3 regions of the Paraburkholderia sp. J41 genome follow, and region 2 is predicted to be linked to each of the others. Evidence: predicted binding sites of a transcription regulator. Region 2 holds the regulator's gene; each other region holds the start of a gene.
The links. The regulator LexA, encoded in region 2, represses DNA repair genes until DNA is damaged. The targets are predictions, from matches to a motif close to ACTGTATNNNNATACAGT.

Region 1 (7,047 bases), on a different contig from region 2:
TTCGGCGTGATTTTCGGCACGCTCGTCATGTCGGGCCCGCTTTCGCTCTGGCTCGGCCAGTTCATGTCGCTCGCCGTGTTCGCGGGCTCGGCGCAGTTCATCGCGATCGGGCTGATCGCCTCGCATGCGGGCTTCGCCGTGATTCTCGCCACCACGCTCATCGTCAACCTGCGTCACGTGCTCTATAGCGCGACGCTCGCGCCCTATGTCGCGCATCTGCCGCTGCGCTGGCGGCTCGTGCTGGGCGCCGTGCTCACCGACGAGGTGTTCGCCGTCGCGTGGGCGCATTTCCGCCGCCAGCCGCCCGGCGAGCACGTTTCGCCCTGGCACTTCCTCGGCTCGGGCGTTTCGATGTATCTGAACTGGCAGCTCTGGACCGCGGTGGGCCTGCTGTTCGGCGCGGCGTTTCCCGGTTTGCAGTCGCTCGGGCTCGATTTCGCGATGGTCGCCACGTTTATCGCCATCGTCGTGCCGCAACTGGTCGCGCTGCGCTATCTGGCCGCCGCCGTGACCGCGGGCGCGCTCGCCTTCTTCTGGCAAGCGTGGCCGTACAAGCTGGGCCTGTTGGGCGCCGTGCTCGCGGGTGTGGCCGTGGGCGTCGCGCTGTCGCGCCCCGGTTCGCCGCGCGAGGCCAGCGCGCCGAAAGACGCGCCGCGCAAGCCGCCCACCGTCCAACGCACCGCGGGAGCCGGCCAATGAACTACGTCGCCCTCATTCTCGGCATGGCGCTCATCACGTGGATCGTGCGCACCGCCGTGTTCGTGCTCGGCGAGCGCCTCGTCTTTCCGCCGCTCGTGCGCACCGCGCTCGGCTTCGTGCCGGTGACGGTGCTCACGGCGATCATCGTGCCGATGGCGGTTTCGCCGCACGGCCAAAGCGCCGAGCTAACGTGGCGCAACCCGCAGCTCGTCGGCGCGCTCGCCGCCATCGGCGTGAGCGCGCTCACGAAGCGCCCGCTGCTTACGATCGCGGTGGGGCTCGGCGTGTTCTTTTTCTGGCAAGGCGTCGTGCTGCGCTGAACGGCCGCGCCTCGCGAAGTCGCCCTCGCTCAAGTTTCACCCCGCCCCGCCGATAAACCCGTCATGGCCTGCCTTGGCGGCGCCGCGCCAATTCGAAGACGCGGCCCGTCCGAGCGCGGGCCGCGCTTTCACACGAAACGCGCGTCCCGCGAGCGGACCGCAGGGCGCTTGCGCCGCTGCCGCAAGGCGGGCGGCCGGCGCGAACGGCGCGAGCGCGGCAAGGATCACATCGGGGCAACCACAATGGGGCACATCACCCTCAACCTGAAAGACGAAACGATCGCGTCGTTGCGCAAGGATTTCGACGCATTTCTGCGCGTTTCGCTCAAGCTCGACCCGCAGTTCGCCACGCCGTCTTTCGAGGACTATCTGCGCGCGAAGCTGCTCGACAACATGACGCCGCTCACCGAGCACGCCGTGCAACGCTTGTTGCAGGGCGGCCAGTATGCGTGGGCCAAGCGCACGCTCGACAAGGAATTCCCCGAAGTCGTGTCGATCCTGCTGCGCCAGGCGAGCGAGTTCGGGTTTGGTTTTGCTTCGCGTCCCGAGTGGACGCCCGACGAGCTTTCGAAGCAGTGCCGCGACTGGGCCGCCGCGATCGTGAGCGAAGCACAAGGCGACGACGCGTTCGTCGATCCGCTCGCCGCGCAGATCAAGTCCGGCGTGCAGGACATCCAGGCGCTCGAGGAAGCAATGCAGACGCCCGCATGGCGGCTCTCCGAATCGCTGCGCCAGCGCGTGTACGAAGCGAAGATCGCCTGCGAGCAATCGAGCGGAAGCGCCGCGCGCGAAAAGCTCGGCGAACTGCGCGGTTTCCTGCGGCTGGGCATTACGCACGGCGTGTTTCAGAAGCAGGAAGCGCAGCAAATCATGGAATATCTGCGCCTGCTCAAGCCGGAAATCTTCGTCGAGGAACCCGACGACGTGTTCACGCGCCTCGCCGCGTGGCTGCGCAACTTTTTCGTGCCGCAAACGCGCGGCGCGGCGCGCGAGCCATCGCGCTAAAGCGCCGACGCTGTCGCAGCGAGCGGACGCCGCGAGCGCGAGCGGCGCAGGCCGAAGCGGAGCAGACCCTGGCGGCACGGCCGCGCCGGTTCGCAACGCACCGGCGTCAATCCCACATCTTGCGCAGCTTCGCGCCGATCTCGATTTTCGCCTGCGCGGCGGCCGCCAGCCCCGCCGCGCTCGGCGCGCTCGCCACGGGCGCGGGCGGCCACGCGCGCGACTCGAACATCGGCAGCATCGGCGTGCCGATGAAGCGCGTGCGCGACGCCCACACGTGCCGGTCGCCCGCCGCCGCCTGGTTGTGCACATAAAAACGCTGCGGCACGACGATGTGCAAGTCTTCCTTCGCGCGCGTCATGGCCACGTAAAGCAGGCGGCGCTCCTCCTCGAGTTCCTCGTCGCTGCCCGCGCCCAGATCGGACGGAATGCAGCCGTCCACGCCGTTGAGCACGAACACGTTGCGCCATTCCTGGCCCTTGGCCGAGTGGATCGTCGACAAGATCAGATAATCCTCGTCGAGCAGCGGATCGGCGGATTCGGCGCTGGTCGCGTCAGGCGGATCGAGCGTGAGTTCGGTGAGAAAGCGCTCACGCGACGCATACGTGCTCGCGATGCTCTCCATCTGCAACAGGTCGGCAAGACGCACCGGCGCGTCTTCGTGATTACGTTCGAGATGCGGCTCGTACCAGCGCCGCACGCGCTCGAACTCGGCGGGCCACGGCGTCGCGCGCATGGCGAGACTGTCGACGAGCGCCGCGAACGCGGGCCAGTCCTCGGCCGCGCGCGGCGGCGGTGCGAAGGCCGCGAGCGCTTCGGCCGCGCGGTAAGCGCCCGTGCAGGCCGCGATCTGATCGAGCAGGCGCGCCGCGTTCGCGGGCCCGACGCCCGGCAGCAATTGCGTAACGCGAAAGCCGGCCACGCGGTCGAGCGGATTCTCGGCCCAGCGCAGCACCGCGAGCACGTCCTTCACGTGCGCGGCGTCGAGAAAACGCAAGCCGCCGAACTTTACGAACGGAATATTGCGCCGCGCCAGTTCGATTTCGAGCGTCGCGCTGTGGTGCGCGGCGCGAAACAGCACGGCCTGCTGCTTGAGCGTCATGCCCGCCTCGCGCGCTTCCAGGATTTGCTCGACGACATAACGCGCCTGGGTGGCTTCGTCGGCGACGGTGACGAGGCGCGGGCGCTGCTGCGACGCGCGATCGGTCCAGAGATTCTTCGTGAAGCGCTCGGCGGCGGCGTCGATCACGGCGTTCGAAGCGGCAAGAATGGGCGCGGTCGAGCGGTAGTTGCGCTCGAGCGTGACCTGGCGCGCGGGCGGATCGAACTGCGCCGGGAAATCGAGGATGTTGCGCACGGTCGCGCCGCGAAACGAATAGATCGCCTGGGCGTCGTCGCCGACCACGGTGAGGCCGCGGCCGTCGGGCTTGAGCGCGAGCAGGATGGACGCCTGGAGCCGGTTGGTATCCTGGTATTCGTCCACGAGAATGTGGTCGAAGCGCGCGGCGAGATCGGCGGCAATGGCGGGTTCTGCCGCCATTGCCGCCCAATAGAGCAGCAAATCGTCGTAATCGAGCACGTTCTGCTTTTGCTTCGCGTCCACGTAGGAGGCAAACAGCACGCGCAGTTGCGGCTCCCATTCGAGACACCACGAGAACGAGCGATTGAGCACCGTGGCGAGCGAATCGCCCGTGTTGACGGCGCGCGAGTAGATCGCAAGACAGGTGGATTTCGACGGAAAGCGCTTTTCTTTCGCCGACAAACCTAGCTCGTGCCGCACGAGATTCATGAGATCCGCCGAATCCTCGCGGTCGTTGATCGTGAACGCGGGCGAAAGACCGATCTGCTCCGCGTATTCGCGCAACAAACGCGCGCCCACGCCGTGAAACGTGCCCGCCCACGTGAGCCCTTGCGCGAGTATGGCCGCCACGCCCGGCGCGCCCGCCGCGATGCGCGCGACGCGCCGCGTCATTTCCAGCGCCGCCCGGCGCGAAAACGTCAGCAGCAGGATGCGATGCGGGTCGGCGCCGTTGGCGATGAGATGCGCGACGCGGTGCGCGAGCGTATTGGTTTTGCCCGAACCCGCGCCCGCGATCACGAGAAGCGGTCCCGGCAGCGCGGCGCCCGGCGCAAAGCCCGCCTCGCCGCCGTGCTCGACCGCCGCGCGCTGCTCGTCGTTAAGCTTGGCGAGCCACGCCGCAACCGCCTGGGCGGCATCTTCCTGCGCTTGACCGGCGGCGCGGTCGGCGGTGGCGGGATCGGCAAGGGAAACGGTGGACACGGGCGCGAAATGAACAATAAGGACGAGGCGACGCACACTGTATATCCATACACCCCGCCTCGGCAAGCACGCGATTTTGCCGCGATCTGGCGATATTTACGCGGATCTTCGCGTTGCGGCACGCGATGCTCGCTCGAAAAGCGCAACGGCGGCCCCCTTTCGGACGCCGCCGTCGCTCATATTCAAAACTCGCCAGCGCGCAACAACGCGCGCTTACGGCTGTTGCTGGCCGCCCTGCTGCTGCGCCGACATGCCGTTCATTTGATCCTTCATCTCCGAGTCGTTGGCCTGACGGTCAGCCTTGCGGTTGATCTTCGCGTCCTTCACATCCGACTTGTACTGCGATTTCGCCTGCTTCTTCGCGTCCTTGTATTCGGCGTTCGCCGACTTTTTGGCGCTCTTGTACTCGGCGCTCGCCTGTGCGTTGGCGTTGCGCTTCTGCACGAGCGGATCGGGCGATTGCGGCGCCGTCAGAGTCTGCGGAGCGGGCGTGGGCTGCGCGATGCCGGCGGCGGCGGGCGCCTGGCCCGGCGCGGCGGCCGGCGCCATCGCGGGCGCCTGGTCGGCGGGCGGCGTGGCCGTCGATTGCGCGAAAGCGCCCTGTGCGAACACGGCGGCCGAAACGAGAGCAGTATTGGTGATGAGCTTGCGAATCTGGGTCATGGCGTATCCTCTTTGCAGTGGTTCCAAAAAGTGCGGTTGCAACGGGCATACCCGTGAGAGCCGCGCCGGGATTTCGTCGGGGACGATTCACCGCCAACTACGGCGAAACGGTGTCTGCGAACCGGCGTGAAACCATTGTCATCTGAAGATTGGCGCGCAGTCCCGCGGCGTTACTCACGGTTTCATTTGCTGACGAATTCATAACATCCGGCCCTCAAACGTAACAACGCCATGCAACAACGGACGGCCGCCGGCACCAGGCGAAGGCGCGCGGCAAGACGCGAGGCATCGCGTATCATGCAGACCCTTCGCGCGCCGTCCGGCCGCACATCCGACACACCCGGACACACCCCCGGCCGCACATCCGTTACCAGCGATTCCCACGCCATGCCCAATCTCGATTTCACGCTGACCGGCGATTTCGTCGAACTGCACAACCTTCTCAAGATCACCGGCCTCGCGGACAGCGGCGGCTCGGCCAAGCAGATCGTCGCTTCGGGCGCGGTCAAGGTCGACGGCGAAGTCGAACTGCGCAAAACCTGCAAGATTCGCGCGGGGCAGTCCGTGCTGCTGGGCGACACGCGCATCGCCGTGAAGGAAGCAGACTGACGGAAGCGGCCTGACGCACGACCTTCGACGCGTGCGCCGGGAACACGGCGATGCACCGGATTCGTGCATTCGCATCGACAAGCGCGCCGTCACGCAATAAGCTTTCGGGTTCGATACGACCATCGGCCCGAGGCGCTTTCGTCCGCCCGATCCCTTTCGGTGATGGCGGCCGCCGGGCCTGAAACCGCGCGACCGCTCGCGCCGCCCGCTCCCATGACCCGCACCACGCGCACGCTTTCCAGCCGCTCCACGCTCGCGCCGCCCACGCTGGGCCGCCACGCCGCCGACACCGCCCGCCTCGCCGGGCCGCTCGCCATCGCCCAGCTTTCGCAGATGGCGATGAGCGTGACCGACACGGTGCTGCTCGGCTCGCTCGGCGCCGACGCGCTCGCGGCGGGCGGCCTCGGCGCGAACCTGTTCTTCGTGGTCGTGACCGTGCTGCAAGGCGTGCTGACCTCGGTGAGCGTGAGCGTCGCGCAGGCGCGCGGCGCCGACGACGAGAGCCGCGTGCCGCACATCTACTGGACCGGTTTCGCGCTCTCGCTGTTGCTGGCGGTGCCCGCCTTCGCCCTGCTCTCGTTCGCCGCGCCCATCCTGCTGGCGCTCGGCGAGCCGCCGCTGCTCGCGCATCACGTGGGCGAATACGCGGCCGTGCTGCGCTGGGGCGCGCCCGCAAGCCTGATCGGCGTGGGGCTGATGCGCTCGTTTCTGCCCGCCATCGGCGCGGCGCGGCGGCTCCTGTGGATCTCGATCGGCTGCGTGTTCTTCAACGGCTTTCTCAACTATGGGCTGATCCACGGCGCGTGGGGATTGCCGCGTCTGGGGTTCCTCGGCTCGGCGGCGGCCACGGCGGTCACGGTCTGGCTCACGGCGCTCGTGCTGATGGCGCTGCTGCATCTGCGGCCCTCGCATCAGCGCTTCGTGGTCGCGCGGCGGCCCACGGCGCCGCTCATGGGCGAGCTGTTCACGATCGGCTGGCCGGTGGCCATCACCTATGCCGTCGAAGCGACGCTCTTTCTCGCCACGGGCCTGCTCGCGGGCCTGCTCGGCGAGATGCCGCTCGCGGCGCACCAGATCGCGCTCAACGTGGCGTCCGTGAGCTTCATGGTGCCGCTTTCCATCGGCCAGGCGGCCAACGTGCGCGTGGGCTACTGGATCGGCGCGGGCGTGCCGCGCGCGGCGCGTCATGCTGGCTTCGTGGCGCTCGGCCTGGGCGTGGCGTTCATGACGCTTTCGGCGCTCGTGATGGTGCTCGCGCCGCATTCGATCGTGCGCCTCTACCTCGATCTCGACGATCCCGCCAACGCGCGCACCGTGGCGCTCGCCACCACGCTGCTCGGCGTGGCGGCCATCTTCCAGATCGTCGATGGCGTGCAGACCGTCGGCTCGGGCTGTCTGCGCGCCTTCAAGGACACGCGCGTGCCGATGGTCGCGGCCACGCTCGGCTACTGGGGCATCGGCTTTCCGACCGGC
Region 2 (7,047 bases):
TGAAAGCTCGCCGTCACCGAAATCGGCTGCGCCGCGCCATCGGCGACGAAACCGTTCGCGTCCACGCGCCCGCGCAGACGATTCGCCGCGCCGAGGAATTCGTAGACGAACGCCGTCTGCGGATGATCGTAGACGTCCTGCGGGCTGCCCACCTGCTCCACGTGGCCGTGATTCATCACGACGATGCGATCGGCCACTTCGAGCGCCTCCTCCTGATCGTGCGTGACGAAGATCGTCGAAATATGCAGATCGTCGTGCAACCGGCGCAGCCACGAACGCAGCTCCTTGCGCACCTTGGCATCGAGCGCGCCGAACGGCTCGTCGAGCAGCAGCACCTTCGGCTCCACGGCAAGCGCGCGCGCAAGCGCGATACGCTGACGCTGGCCGCCCGAAAGTTCGGACGGGTAACGCTGCGCGAGCCAGTCGAGCTGCACGAGCCTGAGCAGTTCATGCACCTTTTCGCGGATCACGGCTTCCGAGGGGCGCTCGTTGCGCGGCTTCACGCGCAGGCCGAACGCGACGTTCTCGAACACCGTCATATGGCGAAACAGCGCGTAATGCTGAAACACGAAACCGACCTGGCGCTCGCGCGCGCCCACCTCGCCCACGTCCTGGCCTTGCAGCACGACCTGGCCCGCATCGGCGTATTCGAGCCCGGCGATCACGCGCAGCAGCGTGGTCTTGCCGCAGCCCGAAGGCCCGAGCAACGCGACCAGCTCGCCCGGCGGAAAGTCGAGCGAGACGTTGTCCAGGGCGGTGAAGTCGCCGAAACGCTTTTGCAGATTGCTGACGGTGATGCCCATGATTTACCGCTCTCCTGTTTCGGTCCGGCGCGCACGCTCGAGCGCCGCTGCGCCGGACCCGTGAATGCTCATTGCAGCGATTGACGCGCAACGCCTTGACGTGCGCCGCCCGGCGCGGCCTGTGTCGCCGATGTCCCTTGTGTCGCCGGTGTCCCCGCCGGTGTCCCCGCCGGTGTCTCTTGTGCCGCTTGCGGCCCGAGATGCGCGGGCAGCGCGCCGGCATCGCGCGTTTCCGACGACATATGGCGCTCCGCGAGCAGCTTCAAACCGAGCGTCACGAGCGCGAGCAGCGCCAGCAGCGAGGCCACGGCGAACGCGGCCGCGAAGTTGTACTCGTTGTAGAGGATTTCCACGTGCAGCGGCATCGTGTCGGTTTGACCGCGAATGTGCCCGGACACCACCGAAACCGCGCCGAATTCGCCCATCGCGCGCGCGTTGCAGAGGATCACGCCGTACAGCAGACCCCAGCGGATATTCGGCAGCGTCACGCGGCGAAACATCTGCCAGCCCGAGGCGCCCAGCACGTGCGCGGCTTCCTCCTCGTCGCTGCCCTGTGCCTGCATCAGCGGAATCAGCTCGCGGGCGACGAACGGGAACGTCACGAAGATCGTCGCGAGCACGATGCCCGGCACCGCGAAAATGATCTGCACGTTATGGTCTTCGAGCCACGGCCCGAGCCAGCCTTGCGCGCCGAACATCAGCACGTAGATGAGGCCCGAGATCACCGGCGACACCGAGAACGGCAGGTCGATCAGCGTCGTCAGCAGCGCCTTGCCGCGAAACTCGAACTTGGCGATCGTCCACGAGGCGACCAGACCGAACACGAGATTGAGCGGCACCGCGACGGCAGCGGTGATGAGCGTGAGCTTGATGGCCGAAAGCGCGTCGGGGTCGGCGAGCGAGTCGAAATAAAACCCGATGCCCTTGCTGAGCGCCTGCCAGAACACGGCGACGAGCGGCACCACGAGAAACAGCGCGAGAAACGCGAGCGCGATGCCGGTCAACAACCAGCGCACCCAGGCGGCTTCGGTGACGGGATCGGGACGACCAGTATTGGGACGCCCAGTATCGGGACGCCCCGCGTTGCGTCGTGCGGACGTGCTCATTGCGCACCTCCGCCCAGCGCCGCGCCGCTGGCGGTCGTGCCCACGGCCTGCGGCGCGCCCGCGCCGGTGATGCCCCGGCTCGTGCGGCGTTGCAGATACCACTGCAACGTATTGATGATGAGCAGCATGACGAACGACACGCAGAGCATGACCACCGCCAGCGCCGTCGCGCCCGCGTAGTCGTATTGTTCGAGCTTGGTGATGATGAGCAGCGAGGTGATCTCCGACTTCATCGGCACGTTGCCGGCGATGAAGATCACCGAGCCGTATTCGCCCAACGCGCGCGCGAACGCGAGCGCGAAGCCGGTGAGCAGCGCGGGCAGCGCGGCCGGCAAGATCACGCGGCGAAACACGAGCGCGCGCGAGGCGCCGAGGCACGCGGCCGCTTCCTCCTGCTCGCGCTCGAACTCTTCCAGCACGGGCTGCACCGTGCGCACGACGAACGGCAAGCCGATAAACGTGAGCGCCACGAGCACGCCGAGCGGCGTGAAGGCGATCTTCAGCCCGAGCGGTTGCAGGTACTGGCCGATCCAGCCGTTGCCGGCGTACACGGCCGCGAGCGAAATGCCGGCCACGGAGGTGGGCAGCGCGAACGGCAAGTCGACGAGCGCGTCCACGATGCGTTTGAACGGGAACGTGTAGCGCACGAGCACCCACGCGAGCAGAAAGCCGAACACGGCGTTGATGAGCGCGCCGCCGAGCGCCGAAAGAAACGTGAGCCGATACGACGCGATCACGCGCGGCGACCACACCGCGCGCACGAACTGGCTCCAGTCGAGCGTCGCCGTCTTGAGGAAGGTGGAGGCCAGCGGGATCAGCACCACGAGGCTCAGGTAAGCCACCGTGATGCCGAGCGTCAGGCCGAATCCCGGCAGCGCACTGGGCTTGCGTAATCGAAACGTCGTCATGCTCGTCGTCCAGACATGGGTTGCGCTTTTTTGCGCCGAAAAGCGCGCCCGTGGGCGCGCTTCGTTGTTATGCGGCCGCGTCGTTCCTGTGCGCGGCCGATGCTTTCGGTTGCTGCCTTGCGTCGTAGCGTCCCGCTCGCGCCTTACTGCGGCTGATAGATGGAGTCGAACACGCCGCCGTCCGCGAAATGCGTCTTCTGCGCCTTGGCCCAGCCGCCGAACGTGTCGTCGACCGTGTAAAGCTTCAGCTTCGGAAACTTCGCCGTGAGCGCCGCGGGCACCGCGGTCGAACGCGGACGATAGAAGTTCTTCGCGGCGATCTCCTGACCTTCCTCGCTATAAAGGAACTGCAAATAGGCTTCCGAAACCTTGCGCGTGCCCTTCTTGTCGACGACCTTGTCCACCACGGCAACGGGCGGCTCGGCCAGAATGCTCACCGAAGGCACGACGATCTCGAACCTGTCGGGGCCGAATTCCTTGAGCGAGAGAAACGCCTCGTTTTCCCAGGCGATCAGCACGTCGCCGATATCGCGCTGCACGAAGCTCGTGGTCGCGCCGCGCGCGCCCGAATCGAGCACGCCCGCATTCTTGTAGACCTTCGTCACGAACTCCTTCGCCTTCTGCTCGTTGCCGCCCGGCTGATGCAGCGCGTAGGCCCACGCCGCAAGGTAGTTCCAGCGCGCGCCGCCCGAGGTTTTCGGATTCGGCGTCACGATCGAGACGCCCGGCTTCGCGAGATCGTCCCAATCCTTGATGTGCTTCGGGTTGCCCTTGCGCACGAGAAACACGATGGTCGAGGTGTACGGCGAGGCGTTGTCCGGCAGACGCTTTTGCCAGTCTTTCGCGACGAGGCCCTTGTTGGCGAGCGCGTCGATGTCCCAGGCGAGCGCGAGCGTGACGACATCGGCTTGCAGGCCGTCGAGCACCGAACGCGCCTGCGCGCCCGAGCCGCCATGCGACTGCTTGATGGTGATGGTTTCGCCCGTCTTCGCCTTCCACTGCTTGATGAAGGCTTCGTTGATGTCCTGATACAACTCGCGCGTCGGGTCGTAGGAGACGTTGAGCAGCGCGGTATCGGCATGCGCGGCCACGGGCGCCAGCGCCGCCGCGCCGCCCAGCAATGCCGCGACCGGCACGATCAGCGGCGCCGCTCCGAGCGCCAGCCTCGCCGCCCATGTCCTGAGCCAGCCTGCTCGCGGCGCTTTCTCCGCCGCTTTCCCCGCCAATTTCCCCGATTCCGTGACCATCTATCTGTTCTCCGTGCCCGTATGTGGTTGCCGGCAAGTTGCCGCTCAGTTGCCGACTCAGTTGCCGCTAACGATGGAGGCCAGTCTAGCGATCCGCTTACATCATTAAAAATAATGTTTCTTCATTTTTTAATACGCAAAAGTGGTAAGCGACAGAGGAAACCGCTGCAACGGCATTTTTCCGTCCGTCAGGGCGCCATGAAACGCTGCTGCGGCGGCATCGGCAAGGCATCGGGGCGACGAACTTCAAGTAACACTTGAAAAGCGGCAAATACTGTATAAAAATACAGTCACCTGTTTAAACATACAGTGGCGCCATGACCAAACTCACCGCACGACAACAGCAGGTTTTCGATCTGATCCGCCGGGCGATCGAGCGCACCGGCTTCCCGCCCACCCGCGCCGAAATCGCGGCGGAGCTGGGTTTCAGTTCCGCCAATTCGGCCGAGGAACATTTGCGCGCGCTGGCGCGCAAGGGCGTGATCGAGCTGGCTGCGGGCGCCTCGCGCGGCATCCGTCTCGTGCCCATGGGCGACGAGCTGCCGCATCAGTTCACGCTGCCGCATGCGAGCATCATGCAGCTCGCGCTGCCGCTCGTCGGCCGCGTGGCGGCGGGCAGCCCGATCCTCGCGCAGGAACATATCTCGCAGAACTACATGTGCGACCCGGCGCTCTTTTCGAGCCGCCCCGACTATCTGCTGAAAGTGCGCGGTCTTTCGATGCGCGACGCCGGCATTCTCGACGGCGACCTGCTCGCCGTGCAGAAGAAGGCCGAGGCGAAGGACGGCCAGATCGTCGTGGCGCGTCTTGGCGACGACGTCACGGTCAAACGCCTCAAGCGCCGCCCGAACGGCCTGGAGCTGATCGCCGAAAACCCCGACTACGACAATATTTTCGTCGAGTCCGGCAGCGCGGAATTCGCGCTGGAAGGCATCGCGGTCGGCTTGATTCGCCCCACCGAATTCTAAAAATCCGCTGATATCCGTCTGGAGAGAGTCATGGAACGCCTTGCCCGTCTGCTGCCCTTCCGTCAATTCGGCCGCCTGCGTCATCTGCGTGGAATCGCCTCGTGCGCCGCGCGCGAGATGCGCGCCACGGCTGCCGCCATCAACGGCTCGCTCTTCGACGATATCGACAACGCGCCCAACCTCGTCGCCACCAGCACGGCCGACCTGCCGCCGCTGCCCTCGGCACAGCCGGCGTTCGCGCGTGTTTCGCTCAACAGCGCGCTCAACGTCGACCAACCCGCGCGCCGCGCGCCGGTGCGCGTCTATCACGGCCCGTCGCGGCTCATTCTGGTGGGCACGGTGGACGCGGTGTGCCGCGCGATCGACCGCTGCATTGCCGAGCAACCGACCGACTTGCCGGCCGCGCTCGCGAAATAAGGCACGCGCGTCGCAAAAAAGGACGCGCCGCGATGCGGGTTCTGTTTGTGCTTCGGGATCGTTTTCGCTTTATGGCGGTCAATCCTTGACCGAACGATCACGCCCACCTTATGACAGAGCCGCTCGCGAATACCTCAAGCTGGAAAAAGCCCCTTGCGATCACCGTCGCGGTGATTGCTACCGTTGCGGTACTCGGTTATGGCTACGCGTCGCCGTATATCGCCGTGAATCGCATGAAAGCCGCTGCCGACGCGCGCGACGCCGCCACGCTCAACGAATACGTCGATTACCCGGCGCTGCGCGTGAGTCTGAAGCAGCAAGTTGGCGCGCTGTTGCAGCAGCGCATTCACGCGCAGCACAGCAGCAATCCGCTTTTGCTGCTCGGCGCGGTGATCGGCGCGGCGTTGATCGGCCCGCTCGTGGACGCCTACGCTACGCCCGATGGTGTGGCCGCACTGCTCAACGGCATGCCGCCCACGGGCAAGCCGGGCGAACAACCCGCGGCGCCCGCGCCGCAAACCTCGGGCGCGCAGCCGGCGCCGCCTGTTCAATCAACGCAACCGGCGCCCGCAGCGCCGCCGGCCGCCGCGCCCGCACCACCCGCTCAACCTGCTCCGCCCGTGCAAACCGCCCCGGGCACGCCTGCACCGGGATCACGGCCTGTTACCGCGGCGGGCTATCGCAGCCTCAATGAGTTCGCGCTCACATGGGACCGCGGCACGACGGGCGAGCACTACGCCGCCATCCTTCAGCGCCACGGGCTTTTTTTCTGGAAGCTCGCGGCGGTCGAGCTCAATGAGGGAAGCGCGGCAAATTCGCCGTAACGGCGTTTGCCGTAAAAGCATCGCCGCAAAGCCGGTTCCGGGGCGAACCGGCTTCGCACTGGATTGAGCCGCTCAATTGGGCCGCTCAATTGGGCCGCTCAATTGCGCCGCTCAATGCGTCACTCAGAGCGGCGCCTGTCAGGGCAATCTCAAGCGGCGGCTTGCTGCTGTTTTTCCTCGGCCGCCGACGAACACGCCACAAGAATCGAACACGACACGCGATCGAGCAGCGGCGTATTGCCCGCGCCCATCCACCAGCGCGCAAGCCCGGTGCGGCAGCGATGCCCGACCACCACGAGATCGACGTTCAGTTCGATGGCGAGATTTGCGATTTCGTCGATCGGATGCCCGAATGCAAAGTGCCCCTGCGCGCGCACACCGCGCTCGGTGAGCCAATCCACGCCTTCCTGAAGAATCTCGCGCGCTGTTTCCTCGAAGCGGCCGCACGCCACATCGGTCAGCAGCCCCGCGCTTTGAGCGATGGACGAGCGCATGTCGACGACCGAGAGCAGATGCGTTTCGGCCTGCAAGTCGAGCGCAAGGTCGGCGCCGCAGCGCAGCGCCTTGCGGCCTTCGCGCGAGCCGTCGTAACAGAGCAGGATTTTCTTGTAGCTCGCCATGATCATTTCTCCCTACCCGCATGAAGTGCGGGCTGTGCGATTCTCATGATCGTGCGCCGCAATTGGCGATGCAAGGGTTGGAAAACGCCAGGTCGGCATCAAAAAACGCCAGATTTTTGCCGATGGTTTCCTGACAGGACGCACGCCGCTTGCG
Region 3 (7,047 bases), on a different contig from region 2:
TCACGTAGACGCGCGCGCCGCGCATCGACTCCGCGGCATTGCGTTCGCCGACGCCGGCCAGTTGCGCGACGACGCTGTCGCCGTGCACCTTCGCGCTCACGCGCGCCGCCGAGTGATACGTGCGGTGCGCCTGACCTTCGCGGCCCTTCACGAGCCACCAGCGCTTCGCCGAAAGCAGCGCGGCGCCACCTTGCGCATGCGGCGCGACCTTGATCCAGCCCTTGAGGCCGTAAGCATCGAGCACCGCGCCGACTTCGACCGCGTCGGCGGGCCAGCTTGCCTCGGATTCGACACGCAGCGTTTCGGCCACGGGCGCGGCTTGCGCCGCGCCTTCGCGTGCCGGCTTGCGCACGAACGCGCCGAAAGACGGCGCGTTGCGAACGGCCGAAGCCGCTGCGCGACTTGCGCCGCCGGCCGCTCCGTCACTCGACGCGTGGCTTGCCTTTACGGCAGATTTGGCGTCGTCATGCGCGGACATCGGCAACCCTCACGGCCAGCTCGGCTTGAAACCCGTACACGCACGCGGTGCGCGCACGAAGATGAAACACGTACGACAATCGACAAAGACTTAAGCAGCCGGCGTAGCGGCGGCAGCCTTTTGCGATTCCTTCACGAGACGCTCGACGGCCGGCGACATTTGCGCGCCGTTTTCCTTCCAGTACGTCACGCGATCTTGAGCGATACGCAGCGATTCACCCTTGGTGGCGATCGGGTTGTAGAAGCCCACGCGCTCGATGAAACGGCCGTCGCGACGGTTGCGCGAATCGGTTGCGACGATGTTGTAGAACGGGCGCTTCTTCGAGCCGCCGCGTGCCAGACGGATGATGACCATACTAAAATCCTTGAAAACCGGGGTTCGGGACTACTGAAACACGCGATTATAGCTGGAAACCAGAGGCATAACAAACACTTAACGCGGAAATTGCGCGCAAGGCGGCGAACAGGCGCTGCAACGGCGCGCGGCAGGCGGCGGTACGCAACGGTCTATCACCGGCTCGCGCCCACGGCGCACGGGCCATGGAGCGGAATGTGACGACGGATCTGGCAAGCCCGCAACGGCGCCGGCCAAGCAGTGGCCAAAGCAGCGCCGGCCACCCGCGCGATACGGTGCTTTTTCCCATGCCGCGCCGCGCGCGCTGCGCCAGCCGGTTAACGACCGTGGCCGCGCTCGCGCTCCTTCTGCTCGCCGTCGCGCCGCTCGCGCGCGCGGCGCTGCCCGTCGAGCGCATCCGGTTGCCGCCCGGCTTTCATATCGAGGTACTTTCCGACAACGTGCCCGGCGCGCGCGAAATGACGCTTTCCGGCAACGGCATTCTGTACGTGGGCAGCATGACCGGCGACGTCTACGCGCTCGAACTCAAGGACGGCAAGCTCGCCGGGCGCCACGTGGTGGCCTCGGGGCTCACGATGCCCGTGGGCGTGGCGTGGCGCGACGGCGCGCTCTACGTTTCGGCGGTTTCGTCGATCGTGCGCCTGCCCGGCATCGACGGCCATCTCGACGATCCGCCCAGGCCCGTCGTCGTTACCGATTCCTTGCCGAAGGAGCGCCACCACGGCTGGAAGTTCATCGCCTTCGGCCCGGACGGCAAGCTCTATGTACCGCAGGGCGCGCCCTGCAATGTCTGCGAGCCGCCGAACGATCCGCAGCGCACGCGTTACGCGATGCTCGGCCGCATGAACCCGGACGGCTCGCACTACGAAACCATCGCGCGCGGCGTTCGCAACACGGTGGGATTCGCGTGGCATCCGCAAACGCACGAACTGTGGTTCACCGACAACGGCCGCGATCTGCTCGGCGACGATATCCCCGACGACAAACTCAACCGCCTCGCGCGCGTGGGCGAGGATTTCGGCTTCCCCTATTGTCACGGCGGCAACGTGGCCGATCCCGAATTCGGCGCGGGCCATCCGTGCAGCGGCTTCACGCCGCCCGTCGCGAAACTCGGCGCGCACGTCGCGGCGCTCGGCATGCGCTTCTACACCGGCCCGATGTTCCCCGCCGATTACGCGAACACCCTCTTCATTGCCGAGCACGGCTCCTGGAACCGCAGCAGGAAAGCCGGTTACCGCGTGGTGCGCGTGAGCGTGGACGCGAACGGCGCGAACGCGCGCCAGCAAGTGTTCGCGGAAGGCTGGCTCGACGCCGACCAGAGCCAGTGGGGCCGCCCCGCCGACGTGCTGCCGCTGCCCGACGGCTCATTGCTCATCAGCGACGACTACGCGGGCGCGATCTACCGCGTGACGTACCGCAAGCCCTAGGCGCCGTTCGCGTGTGGTCGCGGGCATAAGCGCGCGCTTGTGCCCGCGCGCGAGCGCGCGGCATACAATGCCCGGCGACCGCCCACGACTGTCCTCGACTGCCCGAAGCTCATGCCGACCCAAAACAACGAAAACAACGCCGCGCGCTTTCGCTCCAAGACGCTCACCGCCGCCCTCGCATTCCTGTTCGGCAGCGTTGGCGCGCACCGCTTCTATTTATATGGGCCGCGCGACCTGTGGGCCTGGGCGCACGTAATCGGCACGCTCGCCGGTATTCCGGGCGTGCTGCTGCTGGCCGCAACCGAACGCGCGTCGATCCTTGGCTGGGTGCTGGCCGTGATCGGCGCGATTTCGGTGCTTTCGGCGTTTCTCGCGGCGATCGTCTACGGGCTGCGCCCCGACGCCAAATGGGACGCGCAGTTCAACGCGCCGTTCGCGCAGGCGGGACGCACGAGCCGCTCGGGCTGGACCGTGATCTTCGTCGTGATCTTTTCGCTGCTCATTGGCGCGTTCCTGCTGATGACGGGACTCGCGCTCTTGTTCCAGACGTATTTCGAATCGCAGGTGGAGGCCGCCAAGGCGATCTCGCAATAGCCACGCGCTCAGAACAGATCGAGCTGCGGTTTCTGGCGCACGGTTTTGTCGCGCATGAACGCCGACATGTCGAGAATGCCGTGGCGCCGCTCGTTGAGCCCGAGGCGCTTCACGGCGTTGTGAAAGCGCTGCTTGAGCAGGTCCGCCCACAAGCCCGTGCCCTTCATGCGCTGCGCGAAGTCCGAGTCGTAGTCCTTGCCGCCGCGCATGTCGCGCACGCGGCTCATCACGCGCTCGGCGCGCTGCGGAAAATGCGCGGCGAGCCAGTCCTGAAAGAGCGGCGCGACTTCCCAGGGCAAACGCAGCACGATATAGCTCGCGCTGGTCGCACCCGCCTCGGCGCACGCTTCGAGCACGCGCTCCATGTCGGGTTCGGTGACGAACGGAATGACGGGCGCGATGCTCACGCCCACAGGAATGCCCGCCTCGGCGAGCGTGCGGATCGTGCGCAAGCGCCGCGACGGGGTGGCGGCGCGCGGCTCGAGCGTGCGCGCGATGCCGGCGTCGAGCGTGGTGATGGTGATGGCGGCCATGAACTGCCGGCGCTGCGCCATCGGCACGAGCAAATCGAGATCGCGTTCGATCAGCGACGACTTCGTGATGGCCGCGAACGGATGCTGGCGCTGCGCCAGCACTTCGACCACGCCCCGCGTGAGACGCAAGTCGCGTTCGACGGGCTGCCAGGCGTCGGTGTTCACGCCGAGCGCGATGGGCTCCGGCTCGTAGGACGGCTTCGCGAGTTCGCGCAGCAGCAGCTCGCGCGCGTTGATCTTTGCGTAAATGCGACTTTCGAAGTCGAGGCCCGGCGAGAGGCCGAGATAACTGTGCGTGGGCCGCGCAAAACAGTAGATGCAACCGTGCTCGCAGCCGCGATACGGATTGAGCGACACGCTGAACGGAATATCGGGCGACTGGTTGCGCGTGAGGATGCTTTTCGCGCGTTCCTCGTACACTTGCGTGCGCAGGGCCGGTTCGCCCTCCGAGCCGTCCTCCGGTTCGCTCCGGTGCTGCCAGCCGTCGTCGAATTCCTCGCGCTGGTCGACCTCGTAACGCCCTTGCAGGTTCGTCACCGCGCCGCGCCCCTTGCGCGGCGCAAGCGGCCTGGCGGGCAACAGCGGTTGCCAGCCGGAATCGAATGCGGGATCGAATGCAGAATCGGAATGCGATTCGGGATCGGCTTGAGGATCGAATTCGGGCACGATGGAAAACGATGAAAACGAAAAAACGGCTGAACACTGTACGAATATACAGTAGTCAGCCGCTTTGTCGAGTCGAAAAAACAGGGCACCGTTCCCCAGCCGACGAGGAAATCCGCCGCGCTCAATCGCCCACGGCGATCGTCAGCGTTTCCTTGATCTCTTCCATCACGACATAGCTCTTGGACTGCACCGCGCCCGGCAGTTGCAGCAGGATGTCGCCGAGCAGCTTGCGGTAGTCGGCCATTTCGCCGATGCGCGCCTTGATGAGATAGTCGAAGTCGCCCGAGACGAGATGGCATTCGAGCACCTCGGGAATCTTCTGCACCTCGCGGCGGAACTGGTCGAACATGTTGCCGCTCTTGTGATCGAGCGTGATTTCGACGAATACCAGCAGCGCCGCGCCCAGCACGGCAGGATTCACGCGCGCGTAGTAGCCCGCGATCACGCCGTCGCGCTCCATGCGTTTGACGCGCTCGATGCACGGCGTGACCGAAAGCCCGACCTGCTCCGCGAGGTCTTTCATCGCCATGCGGCCATCCTGCTGAAGCAGTTTCAGGATGCGGTGATCGAGCCGGTCGAGCGCGCGAACCGGTTGACGCTGCGTTCTCATTTTTTATTCCTGAAAATCAGAAAAATACAATAACAAAATCTAGTCACAGAACAATAGCATAGCTGTTAATACTGGCTACACCCGAATATTCGTGCCTTCCGCCTGCTCGTGCCGTACCGCGGCAGCCAGGCGGCGGCGGCAGCGCGGCGTAGCCCCAACAAATCCTCAGGAGCAGCTATGCGAGTCGTCGTGTTGGGCAGTGGTGTGGTCGGGGTGGCCAGCGCCTGGTATCTTGCCCGCGCGGGCCACGAAGTGACGGTGATCGACCGCGAAGCCGGTCCCGCGCTCGAAACCAGTTTTGCGAACGCCGGCCAGATCTCGCCGGGCTATGCCGCGCCGTGGGCGGCGCCGGGCGTGCCGCTCAAGGCGATCAAGTGGATGTTCGAAAAGCACGCGCCACTCGCCATCCGCCTGGACGGCAGCAAATTCCAGTTGCAGTGGATGTGGCAGATGCTGCAAAACTGCACGGCCGAACGCTACGCGCTCAACAAGGGCCGCATGGTGCGTCTCGCCGAATACAGCCGCGACTGCCTGCAAGCGCTGCGCGCCGACACCGGCATCCAGTACGAAGGCCGCACCGGCGGCACGCTCCAGGTGTTCCGCACGCAGCAGCAGTTCGAAGGCGCGGCGAAGGACATCGCCGTGCTCAAAGAGGCCAACGTGCCCTACGAATTGCTCACCGCCGGCGAACTCGGCCGCGCCGAACCCGCGCTCGCCGCGGTATCGGGCAAGCTCACGGGCGGCCTGCGTCTGCCCGGCGACGAAACCGGCGACTGCCAGCTTTTCACCACGCGTCTTGCCGCCATGGCCGAAGAACTGGGCGTGAAGTTCCGCTACAACACGCCCATCGACCGCCTGATCGTCTCCGGCGACCGCATCAACGGCGTGCAGTGCGGCGCCGAAGTCGTGCGCGCGGACACCTACGTGGTCGCGCTCGGCTCGTTCTCCACCCAAATGCTCGCGGGACTCGTGAAGATTCCCGTCTATCCGCTCAAGGGCTATTCGATCACCGCGCCCATCGTGAACGCGAGCGCCGCGCCGGTTTCCACCGTGCTCGACGAAACCTACAAGATCGCGATCACGCGTTTCGACGACCGCATTCGCGTGGGCGGCATGGCCGAGATCGTCGGCTTCGACAAGACGCTCAAGGCGGCGCGCCGCGAAACGCTGGAAATGTGCGTGAACGACCTGTTCCCCGGCGGCGGCGACACGAGCAAGGCCAGCTTCTGGACCGGCCTGCGCCCGATGACGCCGGACGGCACGCCCGTGGTCGGCCGAACGCCGCTCTCGAACCTGTTCCTGAACACGGGCCACGGCACGCTGGGCTGGACGATGTCGTGCGGCTCGGGCCAGTTGCTCGCCGACCTCATCTCGGGCAAGCAACCGGCAATCAAGGCCGACGATCTTTCCGTGCATCGCTATCTCGGCGACACGCATCGCGCGCATCGCCCGGCCTACGCCTGACGTCCGGCGTCGGCATACGAGTTCCGCACGAAAAAACACGGCGCCTCTTGCAGGCGCCGTGTTGCATTGCGGCGTCGACTCAAAACTGATCTTCGGTCAGCGCCAGCACGCCTTCGCTTCCCTTCGCGCCGACGATCGCCGCTTCGAGCGCCACCGCCTGCGGCAACACCTGCTGCGCGTAGCACTGCGCGGTCGCGATCTTCGCGCCGTGGAATTTCGGGTCGTCGTTCATGAGACGCTGCGAAGCCAGCATCGCGCGCGCCATCTGCCAGCCGCACAGCACGACGCCCGCCAGCTTCAGGTACGGCACGCTCCCCGCGAACACCGCGTTCGGATCGCGCTTCGCATTGGCGAGCACGAACTCGATCGCCGAGGCCAACGCCATCGCGCCCTGCGCAAGATGCTGCCGCATCGACTCGAACGCGCCGCCTTGCTGCGCACCGAGCGCATTCACGGTTGCGCCGATGTCGTCGATCAGCGCTTTCGCCGCCGCGCCGCCGTCGCGCAGCGTTTTTCGGCCGATCAGGTCGTTCGCCTGGATCGCGGTCGTGCCTTCGTAAATCGGCAGAATGCGCGCATCGCGATAGAACTGCGCCGCGCCCGTTTCCTCGATGAAACCCATGCCGCCATGCACCTGCACGCCGAGGCTCGTCACGTCGACGGCGAGTTCGGTGCTCCAGCCCTTCACGATCGGCACGAGATATTCGTAGCGCGCGCGATGGCGTTCGCGCGCGGCGGCGTCCGGCTCGTGATGCGCGCGGTCGCTCTCGCCCGCGGCCACGTAGGCAAGCGCGCGGGCGCCTTCGGTGAGCGCGCGCATCGTGCCGAGCATGCGGCGCACGTCGGGATGATGAATGATCGCGACCGCCGCTTTCGCCGAACCGTCCACCGGCCGGCTCTGCACGCGCTCTTTCGCATAGG

Region 1: U5805_RS19565 (ATP-dependent helicase) is a predicted target of LexA. The motif match lies at 4,339-4,356, and genes of this name have one in related genera.
Region 3: U5805_RS19765 (PA0069 family radical SAM protein) is a predicted target of LexA. The motif match lies at 4,088-4,105, and genes of this name have one in related genera.

Annotation. Positions count from the first base shown of each region.
Region 1 covers NZ_CAJMZE010000018.1:88,843-95,889, forward strand. Annotated here, with positions in the region: gene U5805_RS19550 (AzlC family ABC transporter permease) at 1-699, shown strand, start outside; gene U5805_RS19555 (AzlD domain-containing protein) at 696-1,019, shown strand; gene U5805_RS19560 (DUF4088 domain-containing protein) at 1,263-2,024, shown strand; gene U5805_RS19565 (ATP-dependent helicase) at 2,131-4,302, opposite strand; gene U5805_RS19570 (hypothetical protein) at 4,516-4,965, opposite strand; gene U5805_RS19575 (RNA-binding S4 domain-containing protein) at 5,353-5,574, shown strand; gene U5805_RS19580 (MATE family efflux transporter) at 5,788-7,047, shown strand, end outside.
Region 2 covers NZ_CAJMZE010000015.1:72,756-79,802, forward strand. Annotated here, with positions in the region: gene U5805_RS17315 (sulfate ABC transporter ATP-binding protein) at 1-803, opposite strand, end outside; gene cysW (sulfate ABC transporter permease subunit CysW) at 872-1,909, opposite strand; gene cysT (sulfate ABC transporter permease subunit CysT) at 1,906-2,817, opposite strand; gene U5805_RS17330 (sulfate ABC transporter substrate-binding protein) at 2,961-4,064, opposite strand; gene lexA (transcriptional repressor LexA) at 4,382-5,032, shown strand; gene U5805_RS17340 (hypothetical protein) at 5,063-5,449, shown strand; gene U5805_RS17345 (DUF2939 domain-containing protein) at 5,560-6,273, shown strand; gene U5805_RS17350 (universal stress protein) at 6,423-6,893, opposite strand.
Region 3 covers NZ_CAJMZE010000018.1:130,430-137,476, forward strand. Annotated here, with positions in the region: gene rimM (ribosome maturation factor RimM) at 1-478, opposite strand, end outside; gene rpsP (30S ribosomal protein S16) at 569-832, opposite strand; gene U5805_RS19755 (sorbosone dehydrogenase family protein) at 1,120-2,259, shown strand; gene U5805_RS19760 (NINE protein) at 2,371-2,853, shown strand; gene U5805_RS19765 (PA0069 family radical SAM protein) at 2,862-3,968, opposite strand; gene U5805_RS19770 (Lrp/AsnC ligand binding domain-containing protein) at 4,174-4,662, opposite strand; gene U5805_RS19775 (D-amino acid dehydrogenase) at 4,840-6,126, shown strand; gene U5805_RS19780 (acyl-CoA dehydrogenase) at 6,206-7,047, opposite strand, start outside.